Linked DNA regions of Thiorhodovibrio winogradskyi. The protein of the gene in region 1 interacts with the protein of each later gene in a pairwise test. Links are inferred from orthologs where the notes say so. Each region holds a gene or a part of one and is shown in the gene's direction. Other genes may lie near its edges. The genes, in order: rlmKL and typA.

Evidence for each region.
Region 2: the proteins of rlmKL (region 1) and typA interact in binary tests that used the Escherichia coli proteins (3 or more experiments, as listed by UniProt). The link is inferred for Thiorhodovibrio winogradskyi from one-to-one orthologs.

The regions. Positions count from the first base shown.
Region 1 is NZ_CP121472.1:1,906,047-1,914,277, reverse strand. The notes cover bases 1,976-4,979. They hold rlmKL (bifunctional 23S rRNA (guanine(2069)-N(7))-methyltransferase RlmK/23S rRNA (guanine(2445)-N(2))-methyltransferase RlmL), read left to right. Parts: upstream 1,976-2,375; coding sequence 2,376-4,583; downstream 4,584-4,979. Other genes in these bases: Thiowin_RS08545 (hypothetical protein), read right to left, coding at 4,610-4,979; Thiowin_RS08555 (LysR substrate-binding domain-containing protein), read left to right, coding at 1,976-2,382. Also shown: Thiowin_RS08565 (L,D-transpeptidase), read left to right, coding at 1-391; Thiowin_RS08560 (hypothetical protein), read right to left, coding at 437-1,228; more of Thiowin_RS08555, read left to right, coding at 1,411-1,975; more of Thiowin_RS08545, read right to left, coding at 4,980-5,233; Thiowin_RS08540 (encapsulin-associated ferritin-like protein), read right to left, coding at 5,525-5,812; Thiowin_RS08535 (cytochrome-c peroxidase), read left to right, coding at 5,995-7,242; Thiowin_RS08530 (BolA family protein), read left to right, coding at 7,307-7,675; Thiowin_RS08525 (alanine/glycine:cation symporter family protein), read right to left, coding at 7,680-8,231. UniProt on the Escherichia coli protein: Specifically methylates the guanine in position 2445 (m2G2445) and the guanine in position 2069 (m7G2069) of 23S rRNA. Methylation occurs before assembly of 23S rRNA into 50S subunits.
Region 2 is NZ_CP121472.1:4,558,490-4,566,663, reverse strand. What follows is about bases 3,636-6,582. They hold typA (translational GTPase TypA), read left to right. Parts: upstream 3,636-4,167; coding sequence 4,168-5,997; downstream 5,998-6,582. Other genes in these bases: Thiowin_RS20945 (class I SAM-dependent rRNA methyltransferase), read right to left, coding at 6,080-6,582. Also shown: Thiowin_RS20970 (class I SAM-dependent methyltransferase), read left to right, coding at 162-914; Thiowin_RS20965 (hypothetical protein), read left to right, coding at 958-1,407; more of Thiowin_RS20945, read right to left, coding at 6,583-7,270; Thiowin_RS20935 (SDR family NAD(P)-dependent oxidoreductase), read right to left, coding at 7,838-8,174. UniProt on the Escherichia coli protein: A 50S ribosomal subunit assembly protein with GTPase and nucleotide-independent chaperone activity, required for 50S subunit assembly at low temperatures, may also play a role in translation.

The DNA.
Region 1 (8,231 bases):
TTACGGAGCGGCACCTGTGCTTCTTGGATTGGCGCGCGGCGATCACTCCATCCCTGACATTGGCAACAAACCTTTGTCACACATTCCGCCGGCGGACCGCACGACACCCGCGGGTCGTTTTGTATCAGTGATGGGCCGCAATCACAAAGGCAAAGACATTCTCTGGCTAGACTACGAGCAGGCTCTCTCCATGCACGCCGTGGTCAAGGGTCGACCTCAAGATCGCCGGGCGCACCGTCTCGCCACCCCAACACCGCTTGATAACCGCATTTCTTTTGGCTGTATCAATGTTCCAGTGGATGCCTTCAGGACGCTGATTAAAAACAAGTTTTCTGGTGCTGGCGGGGTTGTTTACATCCTCCCCGAAAACAAGACGGGCGCAAAAGCCTAACCTGAGATTGCGCGAACGACAGACCGTTGGGTCTTGGTATGCCCCTCACTGAGCGAGTAACGACTCAGTCTCCGAGGCATCAAACTGCTGCGTATGGCATAGTTCGTGAATGGAATGCGGGGTTGCATTGAGATCTCGAAAAGGCGGTTCCCAGGCTTTTTTTCCAGCGAGCCAACTTTGCAAGGGCATGACCATTGGCAGGTGGCCGTTCGGACGGAACCAGGAATCAACGCTCCAGGAAAGCCCAGTTTCAGTGTCGATGATGACAGCGGTCCAGTGAACTCCGGTCACATCGAAACGATTACGCACTTCAGGCGCCGAGACGCTCCAGCCATTCAACTCCCCGATGTCCTGCAGAATCTTCAGATACGTCGTGGTATTGCTCGAATTATCGACGCAGTCCATCCGCCCTTTGATACCCGCCTCGAAATCATTGATGGCAAGATCATTGGCCAATAACGGCTGATACTTCCGCGCCAGCAATTCCATTTGCCAGATGCCGATACGCACTTGCTGCAATCGATGGTAAAGACTTGCGCCTGAACAAATCGCCATGCGCTGTTTCAGCAGCGCCATATCGGCGGATGTAAAGTTCAACCTCCGCCTGCTTGAACACGACCAGTTGAAACAAATTCGCAGTTTGACAAAGCCTTTCTGGTCGATCAAGTACTCTGGCGGTAGCGGAAAGGAGGCCGATTCCTGACCGTCGACGGCATTGGTTTCTGATGCGGCAGCGAGCGTAAAATTGATTGTCATGAAAAGCACGGCGATAAGAATGAACATAGCGGGCCGAAGTCGACTGGCTTCGGCTTGTCCGTTGTGGTCAAAATTCCGCATTACCCCTGGTTACTCTAACGCCGTAGGCACTTTAGGATACTGTGCAAAAAATTCAGAGGATCAATTAGAATTTATGTGTTCGCATCGAAACAGGCCCGCGACTCCGCGACGGCACGAGAAAAGCGATCATTCCTAAACGAACTGGCCCAATACTCTGCTCCGCGACAGGTATAATCCCCCACATGAATCTGCGGGATCTCTCCTACATCGTCGCCGTGGCGGAAACACGGCATTTCGGCCGCGCGGCCGAGCGCTGCTTTGTCAGCCAACCCACCTTGAGCGGTCAGGTGAAAAAGCTCGAGGAAGAACTCGGCGTGACCATTTTTGAGCGCAGCAACCGCTCGGTGGACATCACCGCCGTTGGCGAGGATATTCTACGCCACGCGCGCCGACTGATGGAACAAGCCGACGCCATTGAGCAGGTCGCGCGCGCCGCGCAGGATCCACTCGCGGGGCCACTACGCGTCGGAGCCATCCCGACACTCAGCCCCTATCTGATGCCGCAATTGCTCGCGCCCCTGCGCCAGCAGTATCCGCAGCTTAAGCTCATCCTGCGCGAAGAGGTCACGGACGCCTTGCTGCTGCGGCTGCGCAGGCACGAGCTTGACGCCCTGCTGCTCGCCACGCCGGCCGAGGATGCCGATCTCGACCAGATTCCGCTGTTCGACGAGCCGTTTTGGCTTGCCCATCCGCCTGGGCATCCGCTGGCGGACAAGCCCGAAATCAGCGACACCGACCTCGAGGCGGCCGAACTGCTGCTGCTGGCCGAGGGACATTGTTTAAGCCAGCAGGTCATGCATGTGTGTCGCCTGGCCGAGCGCCCGCATACCAGCGAGGCGGCCGATCTGAGCGCCGCCAGCCTTGAGACCCTGCGCCATCTGGTGCGCGCCGGATTCGGCTGCACCCTGGTACCCGCGCTGGCGCTCGACAGCGGCTGGCAGGACACCGCGGGCATCAGCGTGCGGCCCTTGGAGCTACCGGATGCCCGACGGCATATCTCGCTGGTGCACAGGCGCAGTTTTCCACGCACGGCGGCCCTCAGGGCACTGGCCCGGGTCGTGCGCGGGGTCCTGCCTGATCTGGTCCATCCCGCGGGTGGCCCGACCATCCCGGTCAGTCTCCAGAGCACGAAAGCGGCGGCCACCAAGTGTTAGAAGCCGCCATATCCCCTGGCCCGGTGGCCCATCCGTGCCGCTTTTTCGTCACCGCCGCCCGACATCTGGAGACTCTGCTGGCCGAGGAATTAAGCGGCCTTGGCATCCCCGAGGTGCGCGAGACCCGCGCCGGCGTCGCCTGCGCCGGCACCCTGGCCGATGCCTATCGGGTCTGTCTCTGGTCGCGCGTGGCCAGCCGGGTACTGCTGCCGCTGGCGGACTGGCCGGCCGCCGATCCCGATGCGCTCTACGCCGGCGTCGCCGCCATCGACTGGTCGGCGCATCTGGGTCCGGAACAAACCCTGGCGATCCATGTCGACAGCGCCCGTTCCGCCATTGACCACAGCCATTTTGCCGCCCTGCGCATCAAGGATGCCATTGTCGATCAGTTCCGCGAACGCAGCGGCCAAAGACCCAGCGTGGATACTGCCCAGCCCGACATCCGTCTCTACTGTCGGCTGTTTCGCGATCAGGCCGCGCTCAACCTGGACCTGTCGGGCGATGCCCTGCACCGGCGCGGTTACCGAACCGAGGCGGGCGCGGCCAGCATCAAGGAGAACCTGGCCGCCGCTTTGCTGCTGCGCGCGCGCTGGCCCGCGATCGCCGCCGCCGGCGGTGCCCTGGTCGATCCCATGTGCGGCGCCGGCACTCTGGTGATTGAGGCCGCGCTCATGGCCGCCGACCGTGCACCTGGCCTAAATCGCGCCCACTGGGGCTTCAGCGCCTGGCGCGGGCACGATGCAGCGGCCTGGCAAGACTTGCACGAGGAAGCTCAAGCACGCGCGGCGGCCGGACTGGAGGGCCTGGGTCGGCTGTGCGGCTATGACCGCGATGGCGCCGCCATCCGCGTTGCCTATGCCAACCTCGAGCGCGCCGGTCTGGCCGGGCGCCTGCATTTCGAGCGCCGCGAGCTGTCCGACTGCCAGCCCCGCGGCCAGGCGCATCAGGGCCTGATCATCAGCAACCCGCCCTATGGGGAGCGCCTGGGCGCCGAGGAGAATCTGGTGCCACTGTACCGCGCGCTCGGGCGCGTCCTGCGCGAGCGTTTCGACGGCTGGCAGGGCGCGGTGCTGACCGCCAATCCCGAGCTTGGCCGCACCATGGGGCTGCGCGCGCATCGCATGCACCGGCTGTTCAACGGCCCGCTTGAATGCCAGCTGCTGCATTTTGACATCCGCAGCGAGGCCCATGTCGACGACAGCCCACGCCCGCTGCCGCCCGAGGAACGCGGCCCCGGCGCCGAGATGCTCGCTAACCGGCTGCGCAAGAATCAAAAAAGCCTGAACGCCTGGCTCAAGCAGCGGGACATCGGCTGCTACCGCCTCTACGATGCCGATTTGCCCGAATATGCCCTGGCCATCGACATCTACACGCGCACGGAGCCCGACGCCCAAGGCCAGCGCCTGGCCCATGTACAGGAATATGCCGCGCCACCCGAGATCGACCCGCGCGCGGCACGCCGGCGTCTGCGCGAGGCCATGGGAGTCATTGGCGAGACGCTCGAAATCGAGCGCCAGCATATCCTGTTTAAGGTGCGCCAGCGCCAGCGCGGCAAGGCGCAGTACGACAGGCAGGGACAAGAAGGGCAGTTCTTCGAGGTCCGGGAAGCCGGGCTGCGCTTTCTCGTCAACCTGCAAGACCATCTGGACACGGGGCTTTTTCTCGATCACCGAAAAACCCGCGAACTCATCGGCCAGCGCGCATCGGGGCGGCGGTTTTTGAATCTGTTCGGCTACACAGGCACGGCCAGCGTGCATGCGGCGGCGGGCGGTGCGACATCAACGCTCACAGTGGATCTATCGCGCACCTACTGCGACTGGGCCGAGCGCAACCTGGCGCTCAATGGGTTTTCAGCCCCCCAGCACCGGGTGGACCAGGCTGACTGTCTGCAATGGCTGCAACGCCCGCGCTGGGATCAATTCGGGCTGATTTTTCTCGACCCGCCAAGCTTTTCAACGTCCAAGCGGATGCGCGGCAGTTTTGATGTTCAGCGCGACCATGTCAGGCTGATCCAACTGGCCGCCCGACTGCTGGAGCCGGACGGCGAGCTGGTTTTTTCCACCAATCTGCGCCGCTTCAAGCTGGATACGGATGCCTTGGGTGATCTGCACTGCGAGAATCTCAAAGCCTATACCCTGCCGAGAGACTTCCAGCGCAATGCCCGCGTTCATCACTGCTGGCGCCTGCGGCGCCAGCTTTGATCCAAAGGGGGCAGCTCAAAACAGCCTTATCCCGCGGCATCCACCGCGTCGGCCTTGCCCGCATGCGCACCCTTCGCCGTTTTCTTGCCCATGAACTTAAAGCGCACAAGCAGCGTCAACACAACGGCAAAAATGGCGATGCCGCCAAGCGTGAGCTTGAGCGCGTTGTCGTCAAACCAACCAATCAGCACGCCAGTGAGAATCAGAAAAGCGCCAAACAAGCCCATTTTCCAGTCAGCATGCACGCCTGCCAACATGGCGGTCAGCCCGAGCAAAAAGATGGTGACAAAACCATCGGTCTCGGCATTGAGAAAATGCTGCAAGTCCTCCCGGAACAGGAAGTGAATCACCACCGCCAGCGCGGCCCAGTGCAGCACCTGCCGCAGCAGAAAAAGCCCACGCGAGGACATGGTCGTACCGGCATTGCCCTGCTGCCAGCCACCATAAATAGCCACCAAGGCCACGGCGGGAATAAACCAGATCCATCGGGTGGCGGCCTCGGTTGGATCGCTGTCCGTCATCGCCGCCAGCGCGACGGCCGTGACATAAAGGATGAGGTAAGGAAGCTGAGCCAGAAAAAACAGCAGTCGGCCTTTGTTTCTGGCGGACTTCTCGGCGGTCGCATCGGTCATCGCTGCGGATTCAGTCACGGATGTTCTCCTCTTGAGTTATGGATCAAACCACTACCCATCAGTTGGTAAACTTTGATTCCTGGCTCCCACGCTCCAGCGTGGGGGCAAGTGCGGACGCTCCCGCGTCCAATGGCGATTCGAGCTGCTGGCGCGGCCGCCGCCCCGCATCCCCAAGCTGGAGCTTAGGAACAATTTAAATCAAGCACTTGCGACTCTCAGCGGCCCGGAACGGCCAGGATATGGGTCATGGTATGGTGATGGATCACATGGGCACTTAGGCACACCTCCAACATGCGCTCGCGGCGGTCGCTAATGATGCCCGATGGCCTTGTCGGTGAACAGATAATCCTTTAATTCGGCATCGAACTTGCTGTCCTGACGGCGAATCCACTCAAGAAGCATGGACGCATGTTCTTTCTCCTCATCCCGGTTATGGGCCAAAATCCCTGCCAACTCCTTGTCCTGGCAGGCATCAACGCGCTGGTTGTACCAATCGACCGCTTCGAGTTCCTCCATCAGTGACTGAATGGCACGGTGCATATCGCGGGTCTCGGCACTCAATTCGTTGATGGGCTCGTGATAACCTTCGTTCGCCATGAAAACTCTCCTGGATGCGTTTGCGCGCAGTTTGCGCGCACTCGGCCCGCATTGTCCAAGCCAGCGGTCTGAAAAACAAGCCGCAAGCACGGTCGATCTTGCGCGACAGCCTTCGCGCACCCAATATAAGGCTTGGGTAAAATGCTTAAGCTTCAATCTTGGCTCGGGACGATAGGGTATTTATGCGATCTTCACCCATTGACAAAACTAGGCTGGCTTGGGTTGTAGCGCTCACGGCGGGTCTTGGCGGCGCACCGCTTTGCGCCGAGGAGGGGCTGACTCAGCTCGAGCAGCTCGGCAAGGCGCTCTTCTTCGACACCGAGCTTTCGCAACCGCCAGGCCAGGCCTGCGCGAGCTGCCACAGCCCACTCACCGGCTGGACCAGTCCGCAATCCGGCACCGACCCGGCCTCGGCCGTGCGCGAGGGCGCGGTGGCTGGGCGCTTCGGCAACCGCCGCCCACCCATGGCCGCTTATGCCTCTTTTAGCCCGCCACTGTATCTTGACCCGGAAGAGGATCATTTTGTCGGCGGCAACTTCTGGGACGGGCGCGCCACCGGCTGGTTGCTTGGCCATGCCACCGCGGAACAGGCCTTGGGGCCATTCCTCAATCCTGTCGAGCAAAACATGTCCAGCGGCGCTGAGGTGGTCCATCGGGTGTGCCATGGCGACCATGGCGAGGCCTTTCGCGCCTACTTTGGCCAGGAGGTCTGCGATAATCCAGTCGCCGGCTTCAATGCCATCGCGCGCGCCATCGCCGCGTTCGAGACCTCCGCCGAGGTGAACGCCTTCAGCTCCAAGTACGATTACTACCTCAAAGACCCCGAGCAATATCCGCTGAGCGAAGAGGAAATGCGCGGCCTGGATCTCTTTGTGCGCGAGGACAAGGGCAATTGCGCCGCCTGCCATCCGCATGAGCCCACCGCCGATGGCACACCGCCGCTCTTTACCGATTTCACCTACGACAACCTCGGCGTCGGGCGCAATCCGGACAATCCCTGGTACGCCATGGAGGACTTCAACCCAGAGGGTGCCGACTGGGTGGATCCTGGTCTGGGGGCTTTTCTCAAGACGGTCCCGCGCTTTGCGGATCGGGCCACGGAGAACATGGGCAAATACAAGGTGCCCAGCCTGCGCAATGCCGATCTGCGCCCGGCCGAGGGCTTCGTGAAACGCTTCATGCACAATGGCGCCCACGCCAGCCTGAAAGAGGTCGTGCACTTCTACAATACCCGGGACACCAAACCGGTGTGCGAGGAAATCGACGCTCCACAGCCGGGCACCAACTGCTGGCCAGCGCCCGAGATCAGCGCCAACCTTAATACCGAGGAACTCGGCGATCTGGGGCTTACCGAGGATGAGGAAGCCGCCATTGTGACCTTCATGCGTTCGCTGAACGACGGCTGGACGCCACCCGAGACCAAGCCTTGAGAACGGCTGCGGAGACGCCTTGACTCTGAGGCGAATTGACTCTAAACAGCGGAGATAAACACCGATGTCACGCCAAGAACGCATTCAGGCCCTGGTGACCCAGGAGATGCAGCCAAGGCATCTCGTGGTGACGGATGAAAGCCACATGCACGCGGTGCCGGAGGGCGCCGAATCGCATTTCAAGTTGGCGGTGGTGAGCGATGTTTTTGCCAACGAGTCGCTGATCAAACGCCATAGGCGCGTCAATGCCCTGCTCGGCGCCGAGTTCGACCAGGGGCTGCATGCCCTGGCCATTCACGCCTTCACACCTGCTGAGTGGCGTGGCAAGGGCGAGGCGGCGCCGGCCTCGCCCAAGTGTCGTGGTGGCTCCAAGGTCAAGCCCGGAGTCCAACCAGGCGCGGCACCCCATGCGGATGCCCCGGCGCCGGCCTGAGCCATCAGTCTTCTCGCGCCACCGCCGGCGGCGCGCTGACCGCTGCCCGGTCGAAATATTCCCGGGTTAACTTGAACACCACCGGGCTCAGCAAAAGCAAGGCGACTAGATTGGGAATGGCCATGAGCGCGTTCAGGGTATCGGCCACCAACCAGATGAAATCCAGGCTCAGATAGGCGCCGGCCGGGATGGCGGCCACCCAGATGATCCGGAAGGGCAGAATGGCGCGAACGCCAAACAAGTACTCGACGCAGCGCTCGCCATAGACACTCCAGCCGAGCACCGTGGTAAAGGCAAAGAGCGCCAGCCCCAGGCTGACCACATAGGCACCGGCTCCAGGCAGTTCGTTGCCGAAGGCCAGGGCCGAGAGTTCGGCGCCGCTCTCGCCACCCGTCCAGGCGCCCGAGGTGACGATCACCAAACCCGTGATGCTGCAGATGATGATGGTGTCGATGAAGGTGCCCAGCATGGCCACGGTGCCCTGGCGCACAGGGCTGTCGGTTTGCGCCGCCGCATGGGCGATGGGCGCGCTCCCCAGGCCGGCTTCATTGGAGAA
Region 2 (8,174 bases), 2.7 Mb from region 1 along the record:
GCGCCTAGGGATCCCCAGCAATCATGTTAGCGTCCCTAGGGCCGACCGGCTACTTTAAGGTTGCTTGTGCGATTGTCAGTGTAAAATCCCACGGACCAATGAGGTGATTACAACATCCATCAGAAGTCAGCGGTTGCTGTCACATCGATGAGGATACGCGAGTGGAAGATTACCAACTCTTGATTGAGTTGCATAAAGCAGGTCAGCGGCAAGGACCGGGCGGAGATGAGGAGTCGGCCAAGGCGCTTGATATGGCGCTCTTGGATGGCTCACAGCCCTTGCATGTCGCCGATATCGGCTGCGGTACCGGGGCGTCCACATTGGTATTGGCGCGGCGTTTAAATGCCCGTATTACAGCAGTGGATTTTCTGCAAGATTTTCTTGATCTGCTTGCCGAGAAAGCCAAGGGCGCCGGGCTTTCGCAACAGATTCAACCCCTATGCTGTTCCATGGACGCTTTGCCCTTCGGTGATCAGGAATTCGATCTGATCTGGTCCGAGGGCGCCATCTACAACATCGGCTTTGAACGCGGCATCTCGGACTGGCGGCGCTATTTGAAAGTGGGCGGGATGCTGGTGGTCTCGGAGATCACTTGGACGACTGCCTCCCGCCCATTGGAGATACAACGACACTGGGAGCGGGAATATCCCGAAATCAATGTTGCCTCGGCAAAAATGCAGCAACTTGAAAAGCAGGGGTATGCGCCAATGGGGTATTTTGTGTTACCCGAGAATTGTTGGCGGGATAATTATTATCGACCCATGCAAAAGCGTTTCCCGGCCTTTCTTGAGCGCCATGGTCATAGTAATGAGGCACAGGCTATTGTCGCTGCCGAAACCGAGGAAATAGAGCTTTACGAGAAATATAAGGCCTACTACAGCTATGGCGTCTACATTGCAAAAAAGCTGGACTAGCTGAGGAAATTTATCACTATTGGAGAGTGCGGGGATTTTAACTATGAGCAAGCAGCACAATGGCCTGAATCCAGCGCGCCGCCAGTTCATTCTCTGGTTGGCGCAGATCAATTCGGTGGTGGTCCTAACGGTGCTGGCCTGGGTGCTGCCTGGGTTTAATGCGGTTGCGCCTGTCCCATCCGCGCAGCAACCCTTGCTGATCGCGGCACTGGTCGCCCTGCCGTTGACGCTGGCGCTCGGGCGCTGGCTGATGGCACGGGCTGGTGGAGAAATCCAGCGCGGGCGGGAGCCTGTGAACACTGCCGCCGCGGCTAGCAGCCAGGCGGATGTGAACCGGCTGATGGGATTCTCAGTTCTTGCCTGGGCGCTATGCGAGTTGCCGCTGGTGCTGGGCTTCGTCTACGCGCTGCTGGGCGGAGACCGGCTGCATGCCATGGCGCTCGGCGCGGCCAGTCTGGTGCTCTTGCTTCTGCTGCGTCCAAGCTCGCACTGAAATAGTGCTGGCCTGCAACCTAAACAGCCAAGCAGGACTTAGGCATGGATCGGAAGAACCCCGCGTTAGGCATTATCCTGGTCTATCTTGGCTTCGGCAGCCTATGGATTTTGCTGTCCGACTGGGTCCTCACCCTCTTTGCCCGGGATGCGGCGCAGCTTGCGCAGTGGCAGCAGTACAAAGGCATCGCCTTTATCCTTGCCACCGCGCTGCTCCTCTACGGAATTTTGCGTGTGCGCGAGAGGCAGCTTGCCACAAGCGAGGCCCGGCAACGCCTATTTATTGAATATGCTCCGGCGGCCTTGGCCATGTTCGACACCGAGATGCGTTTCATGGTTGTCAGTCGACGCTGGCGGAATGATTACGGCCTGGCGGACCAGGATCTGACCAGGCGTTCCCACTACGAGGTGTTCCCGGAGATTCCCCAACGCTGGCGCGAGGTGCATCGGCGGGCGCTGCGTGGTGAGGTGCTGAGTGCTGAAAACGACTGCTTTATTCGCCCGGATGGCCGTACCCAGTGGCAGCGTTGGGAGGTGCGACCTTGGTATCGCGCTGATGAGTCGATTGGCGGCATTGTGATTTTCACCGAAGACATCACGCCGCAAAAGGAGGCTGAACGCGAGATGCGTATCGCCGCCACCGCCTTTGAAACCCGCCAATCGATGATCATTACCGATGCCGAGCAGCGCATTCTGCGCGTCAATCGCGCTTTTTGCCAAACGACGGGCTACAGGCCGGACGAGGTGATTGGCCGCACTCCCGATATGCTGAAATCAGGTCAGCACAGCGCCGGTTTCTACCGCGCCATGTGGGAAAAGCTTGAAGAGGAGGACGAGTGGCAAGGCGAGATCTGGAATCGGCGCAAGAACGGTCAGATCTATCCCGAGTGGTTGCATATTTCCGCCGTGCGCGATGGTGATGGGCGCATTAGCCATTATGTTGGCGCCTTCGAGGACATCTCCGAACACAAGGAAGCCGAAGCACAGATTCATAGCCTCTCGTATTTTGATGTGTTGACCAAGCTGCCGAATCGACGCCTGTTCATCGACCGCTTGCAGCAGGCGCTGCGCACCAGCAAGCAGCTTGGGACTGTTGGTGCCGTGTTCTTCATCGATCTCGATGATTTTAGCGCCCTCAACGATACCCAAGGCCATGATGTCGGTGACAAGGTGCTGATCGAAATTTCCCGCCATTTGGTCGCTGCTGTGAGTGGAGATGACACGGTCGCCCGACTCGGCGGTGATGAGTTCGTGGTGGTGATGGAAAATCTCGGATCCCAGAAGGATGCCGCGTTGCTGCGAGCCAAGCAGTCCGGAGAACGCCTGCTCGCGGCCATTCGCCAACCGATCAAGATCGACGGCAATCAGTATGTGATCACGGCCAGCATGGGGATTTCCCCCTTTGATGGCAGCTCGGATAGTGTCACGGATCTGCTCAAGCGCGCCGATGCGGCCATGCTGCAGGTGAAAAAGATCGGCCGCGATTGTCTGCATTTCTTCGACCAGAGCATGCAGCAGGCGCTCGAACAGCGGGTCGCGCTGGAATCGCGGCTGCGCCAGGCCATTCCGCGGCACTTACGCCTGTACTACCAGCCCCAGTTTGATCGCCAGGGAAGAACCCTGGGTGCCGAGGTTCTGGTGCGCTGGCAAGATCCGGTGCAGGGTCTGATTTCCCCCGGCGCTTTCATCCCGCTGGCGGAGGAGTCCGGCCTGATTGTGCCCATGGGGCGCTGGATTCTGGACCAGGCCTGCCAACAGCTCAAGCGCTGGCAGGATCATCCGGCCCGGCAATGGCTCAGCCTGTCGGTTAATGTGTCAGCCCAAAACAATTTCAGCAGGCCGATTTTGTCAGCCAGGTGACCGATGCCCTGAAAACATCGGGCGCCAACCCGAAACGACTCAAGCTGGAGGTGACCGAAAGCCTGCTGTTCGACAATCTTGATCAGGTCACCAAGACCATGGCGCACCTCAAAGCCGAAGGCATCAAGCTGTCCTTGGATGATTTTGGCACCGGCTTTTCGTCACTCGCCTATCTGAAGCGCTTGCCCTTCGATCAACTCAAGATCGACCAGTCCTTTGTGCGCGATTTGCCATGCGATGACAATGATGCCGCCATTGTGCGCACCATCATTACCCTGGGCCAAAGCCTGGGGCTGGATGTGATTGCCGAAGGGGTGGAAACCGCGACCGCGCGGGATTTTCTCGCCAGCCATGGCTGCAGTCATTATCAGGGGTTCTTTTTTGCCCGGCCCATGCCGATCGAGGATTTCGAGTCATTGCTCGACTGACACCGCCGGCTGCACCAGCACGCCGGTACTTGACAGCGGAGCTGGGCTGTTATTCACAACCTTTGGTGATGCTCCGGCGCTCGGGGAGAGCCTGATGGCGCCTCGGTGCTCTTCGCATGGTGTTTTTTAATTTGATTATAAATCAATGAGATAGTCTGGTGGTCAGAATGCGGCCAAGTTGAACGAAAGCGCGCTCTGGCGCGGACTTAGCGGCTCTGCCCAAGCCTTGTGCACAGAGTTATCCACAGCTGTTGTGGATGCCGGGGGATTTCTCTAGAGGGAAGCAGGGTTACGAATCTTTTGCGATCAGGTGTCCGAACGGTTTCCGCCATCCGCGCCAGGCGCGATCCTTTGCCATTCGCCGATGCCACCCTCAGCGAGTCGCGCGGTCGCAGGCCGAACCCGCTATACTCGCGCTCCCGCGGCCAGCTTTTTGGCCGCGCTTTTTTTGACCCCTCCGGAGTAACGGTTCAGTGATCGAGCGTCTGCGCAATATTGCCATTATCGCCCATGTCGACCATGGCAAGACCACCCTGGTCGATAAGCTTCTACAACAATCGGGAACCCTCGGTGATCGCTTCGGCCCGGTCGAACGAGTGATGGATTCCAACGATCTGGAAAAAGAGCGCGGCATTACCATCCTGTCCAAGAACACGGCACTGCGCCTGACGCTGAACGACCAGGACTATCGCATCAATATCGTCGACACCCCGGGCCATGCCGATTTCGGTGGGGAGGTCGAGCGGGTGCTGTCCATGGTGGACTCGGTGCTTTTGCTGGTCGATGCCCAGGAAGGCCCCATGCCACAGACGCGCTTTGTCACCACCAAGGCCTTTCAGCACGGACTGCGACCCATTGTGGTGATCAACAAAATCGACAAGCCCGGCGCGCGCCCGAGCTGGGTCGTGGATCAGGTGTTCGATCTGTTCGACCGCCTGGGCGCCAGCGATGAGCAGCTCGATTTCCCCATTGTTTACGCCTCGGCCATCAACGGCTACGCGGGCTTGAGCGAGAATGTGCGCGAGGGCGACATGACGCCGCTGTTCGAGTCCATTGTCGAACACTGCCCAGCTCCGGCGGTGGATCCCGACGGCCCCTTCCAGATGCAGATCTCAACCCTGGACTACAGCTCCTTTGTTGGCGCCATCGGTGTCGGGCGGATTCAGCGCGGCATTCTCAAACCCAATCAGCAGGTGATGGTGGTCAAGCGCGACGGGGATCGCCAGCGCGCCAAGGTCGGGCTGGTTTATGGCTACATGGGCCTGCAGCGCAGCGAGGTGAAAGAAGCCCGCGCCGGCGACATCGTGGCGGTGACCGGCATTGATGCGCCCAATGTGTCCGACACCCTGTGTCATCCCGAGGCGGTCGAGGCGCTGCCGCCGCTAACGGTCGATGAGCCCACGGTGACCATGACCTTCCAGGTCAATACCTCACCCTTCGCCGGCAAGGATGGCAAATACCTGACCAGCCGCCAGCTCAAGGATCGCCTGGAACGCGAGCTGATTCACAATGTCGCGCTGCGGGTGGAGGAGGGCACGGATCCGGAAAAATTCCGCGTCTCCGGCCGCGGCGAATTGCACCTGTCCATTCTGCTCGAGAACATGCGCCGCGAGGGCTACGAGCTGGCGGTGTCGCGCCCGGAGGTCATCTTCCGCGAGGTCGATGGCGTCATCTGCGAGCCCTACGAGCAGCTCACGGTGGACCTGGAAGAAGCCAATCAGGGCGCCATCATGCAGGCGCTCGGCGAGCGCAAGGGCGAGCTGAAGGACATGGTGCCGGACGGCAAGGGTCGGGTGCGGCTAGACTATGAAATCCCCTCGCGCGGACTGATCGGCTTTCAGACCGAGTTCATGTCCCTGACCTCGGGAACCGGTCTTAAGCATCATGTGTTCGATCACTATGGCCCAGCCAATCAAGGTGGCATCGCGCCGCGTCGCAATGGCGCCATGATCGCCAACAGCCAGGGCAAGGTGCTCGGCTACGCGCTCTTTAACTTGCAGGATCGTGGCCGGTTGCTGGTCGCTCCCGGCGAGGAAGTCTATGAAGGCCAGGTGGTCGGCATCCATTCGCGCGACAATGATTTGGTGGTCAATCCGCTCAAGGCCAAACAGCTCACCAACATCCGTGCCGCCGGCTCGGATGAGAACATCCTGCTGACACCACCCATCCGCTTCTCGCTCGAACAGGCGCTGGAGTTCATCGAGGACGACGAGCTGGTTGAGATCACGCCAACCGCCATTCGCATCCGCAAGCGCTTTTTGAAGGAGCACGAACGCAAGCGTGCCGGTCGCGCGAGCAGCTAGAGCAATTGCCCTGGACAGATGCCCCGCGGTGCGCGAGCAGAGGTGACATGATGTCCCTTGCTCGCGTGATTGGGAGTTGGAGTTAGAGCACGCGCAAAAAGGCTGTTTTGAGGTAGGCTGTCTCGGTAATCGCCGGATGAATGGGATGATCTGGCCCCTGGCCGCCGTCATGCAGCAACTGCAGCTCACGTCCGGCGGCGCGCGCCGCTTGTTGCAAGCCGCGATGGAAGGCTTCGCGACTTAAATGATGGGAGCAGGAGGAGGCGACCAGCAGGCCGTCGGGCGCTAGTAACTCCATGCCGAGGCGGTGCAGGCGCTGGTAGGCCAACTCGCCGTCGCGGATATCCTTGCGCCGCTTGATGAAGGCGGGCGGGTCGAGAATGACGCAGTTAAAGCGTTCTCCCGTATCGCGCACTTGGCGCAGTGCATCGAAGGCGTCGCCCTGCAACAAGGCGCCGACGCGCTCGGCCAGGCCATTGCGCTCGGCGCTGGCACCCACCCGCGCCAGGGCATCGCCCGAGCTGTCGATAAAGCTGACCTGCTCGGCGCCGACGGCCGCGGCCGTCAGTCCCCAGGCGCCAAGGTAGCAGAAGACATCCAGCACCCGAGCGCGCGCGCCGAAACGCTTGAGCGCGGCGCGGTTGTCTGCCTGGTCAAAAAACCAGCCGGTTTTTTGCCCATGCACGGGGTCGATCAGGAACTCAAGCCCGGATTCCCGCAAGTGAATCTCGCCCGGGTCATCGCCCAGTACCCACTCAACCTGCTGTTCCAGGCCCTCCAGCGCGCGCACCGGGCTGTCATTGCGCAGCAGCAGGTGTTTGGGCCTTGTGACCTGCTCTAGCGCGGCCAGCACCTCGGCGCGCGCGCGCTCCATGCCGGCGGTGGTGAGTTGGACCACCAAAAGCTCGCCATAGCGATCCACCACCAGACCCGGCAGGCCATCGCTCTCGCCATGCACCAGCCGATAGAAGGGGTGCTCATACAGCCGTTCACGCAGCGCCAGCGCCTGATGCAGACGCGCCAGCAGCAGCGCCGGGCTCAAGGGTCGGGCGCGGTCCCGGCTCACCAGGCGCGCGCAGATTAGGGAATTGGGATTGACATAGGCATGCCCCAGCCAGCGCCCGCCGCGCGCGAACAACTCCACCGGCGCGCCGGGCTCCAGCCCCTTGAGCGGCGAGCGCTCGGTATCGACCTCATTGCTGTACACCCAGCAATGACCGGCGAGCAGGCGGCGTTCCTGATCCTTTTTTAAAAACAGTAGAGTGGCTTTCATTGGAGTGGCCGTTGGCGGATGCGTGGTGGAGAGCAGGTTGGGTCGAATCCTCTGCCCGTCGGGCAAATCACGGGCATTTGCACCAACGGCTAAGCGCGCCTTGCGACCGGCATGATGACACGCGATCACAGACGGGATGAACCCAGTGGCCGGGAAAAACCAGGGATTGAAAGCGGGGCTTAAAACTGGGTTGCCAGTTGGGAGATGGTGCCGAGGAGAGGACTTGAACCTCCACGAGCTTTCGCCCACATGGACCTGAACCATGCGCGTCTACCAATTCCGCCACCTCGGCAGGGGGAGCGGTGCTCGCCAGAACGGCTGCAGCAGAGCCGGGAAGATTAGCCTGATCGCCTGCCTCTGTCAACTCGCGCGTTGCGGGGCCAGCAATTCCAAATGTTGTTTTGCAGCGCCCGTTGATTGGCTAGGTCATGAGAAGACGCACCATTTTGGCGCGTCATGAAGCGGCTGGAAGCCGCTTCTACAGCGAATAAGACACCCGAATTTGGAATTGCTGTAAAGGGGCTCTCAAGGATCCTGAAGACCAGCGGCGGGCTTGAGAAAAACGACTCAAGCCGTCCCGGCAGGATAACAGGGCGCCGTAAGCCGTTGCCCGCTCACGCCCCGGCTTTCGGGACCGAGCAGATACAAAAAGCTTGGAGCGACTGACTCGGGGGGTGGGTGATTGCCCGGATGTTCGCCCGGATAAAGAATCCGGCGCATGGCGGTGTTGAGAATGCCAGGGTCCAGGCTGTTGACGCGAATTGGCTGCTCGGCCTGGTTCTCCGCCGCCAGCACCTCCATCAGCCCCTCCAGACCACATTTAGCCGCGGCAAAGGCCCCCCAGTAGGCCAGTCCCTGACGGCCGACCCGATCAGCGGCGAACACCAGGCTGGGGTCGGGCGCC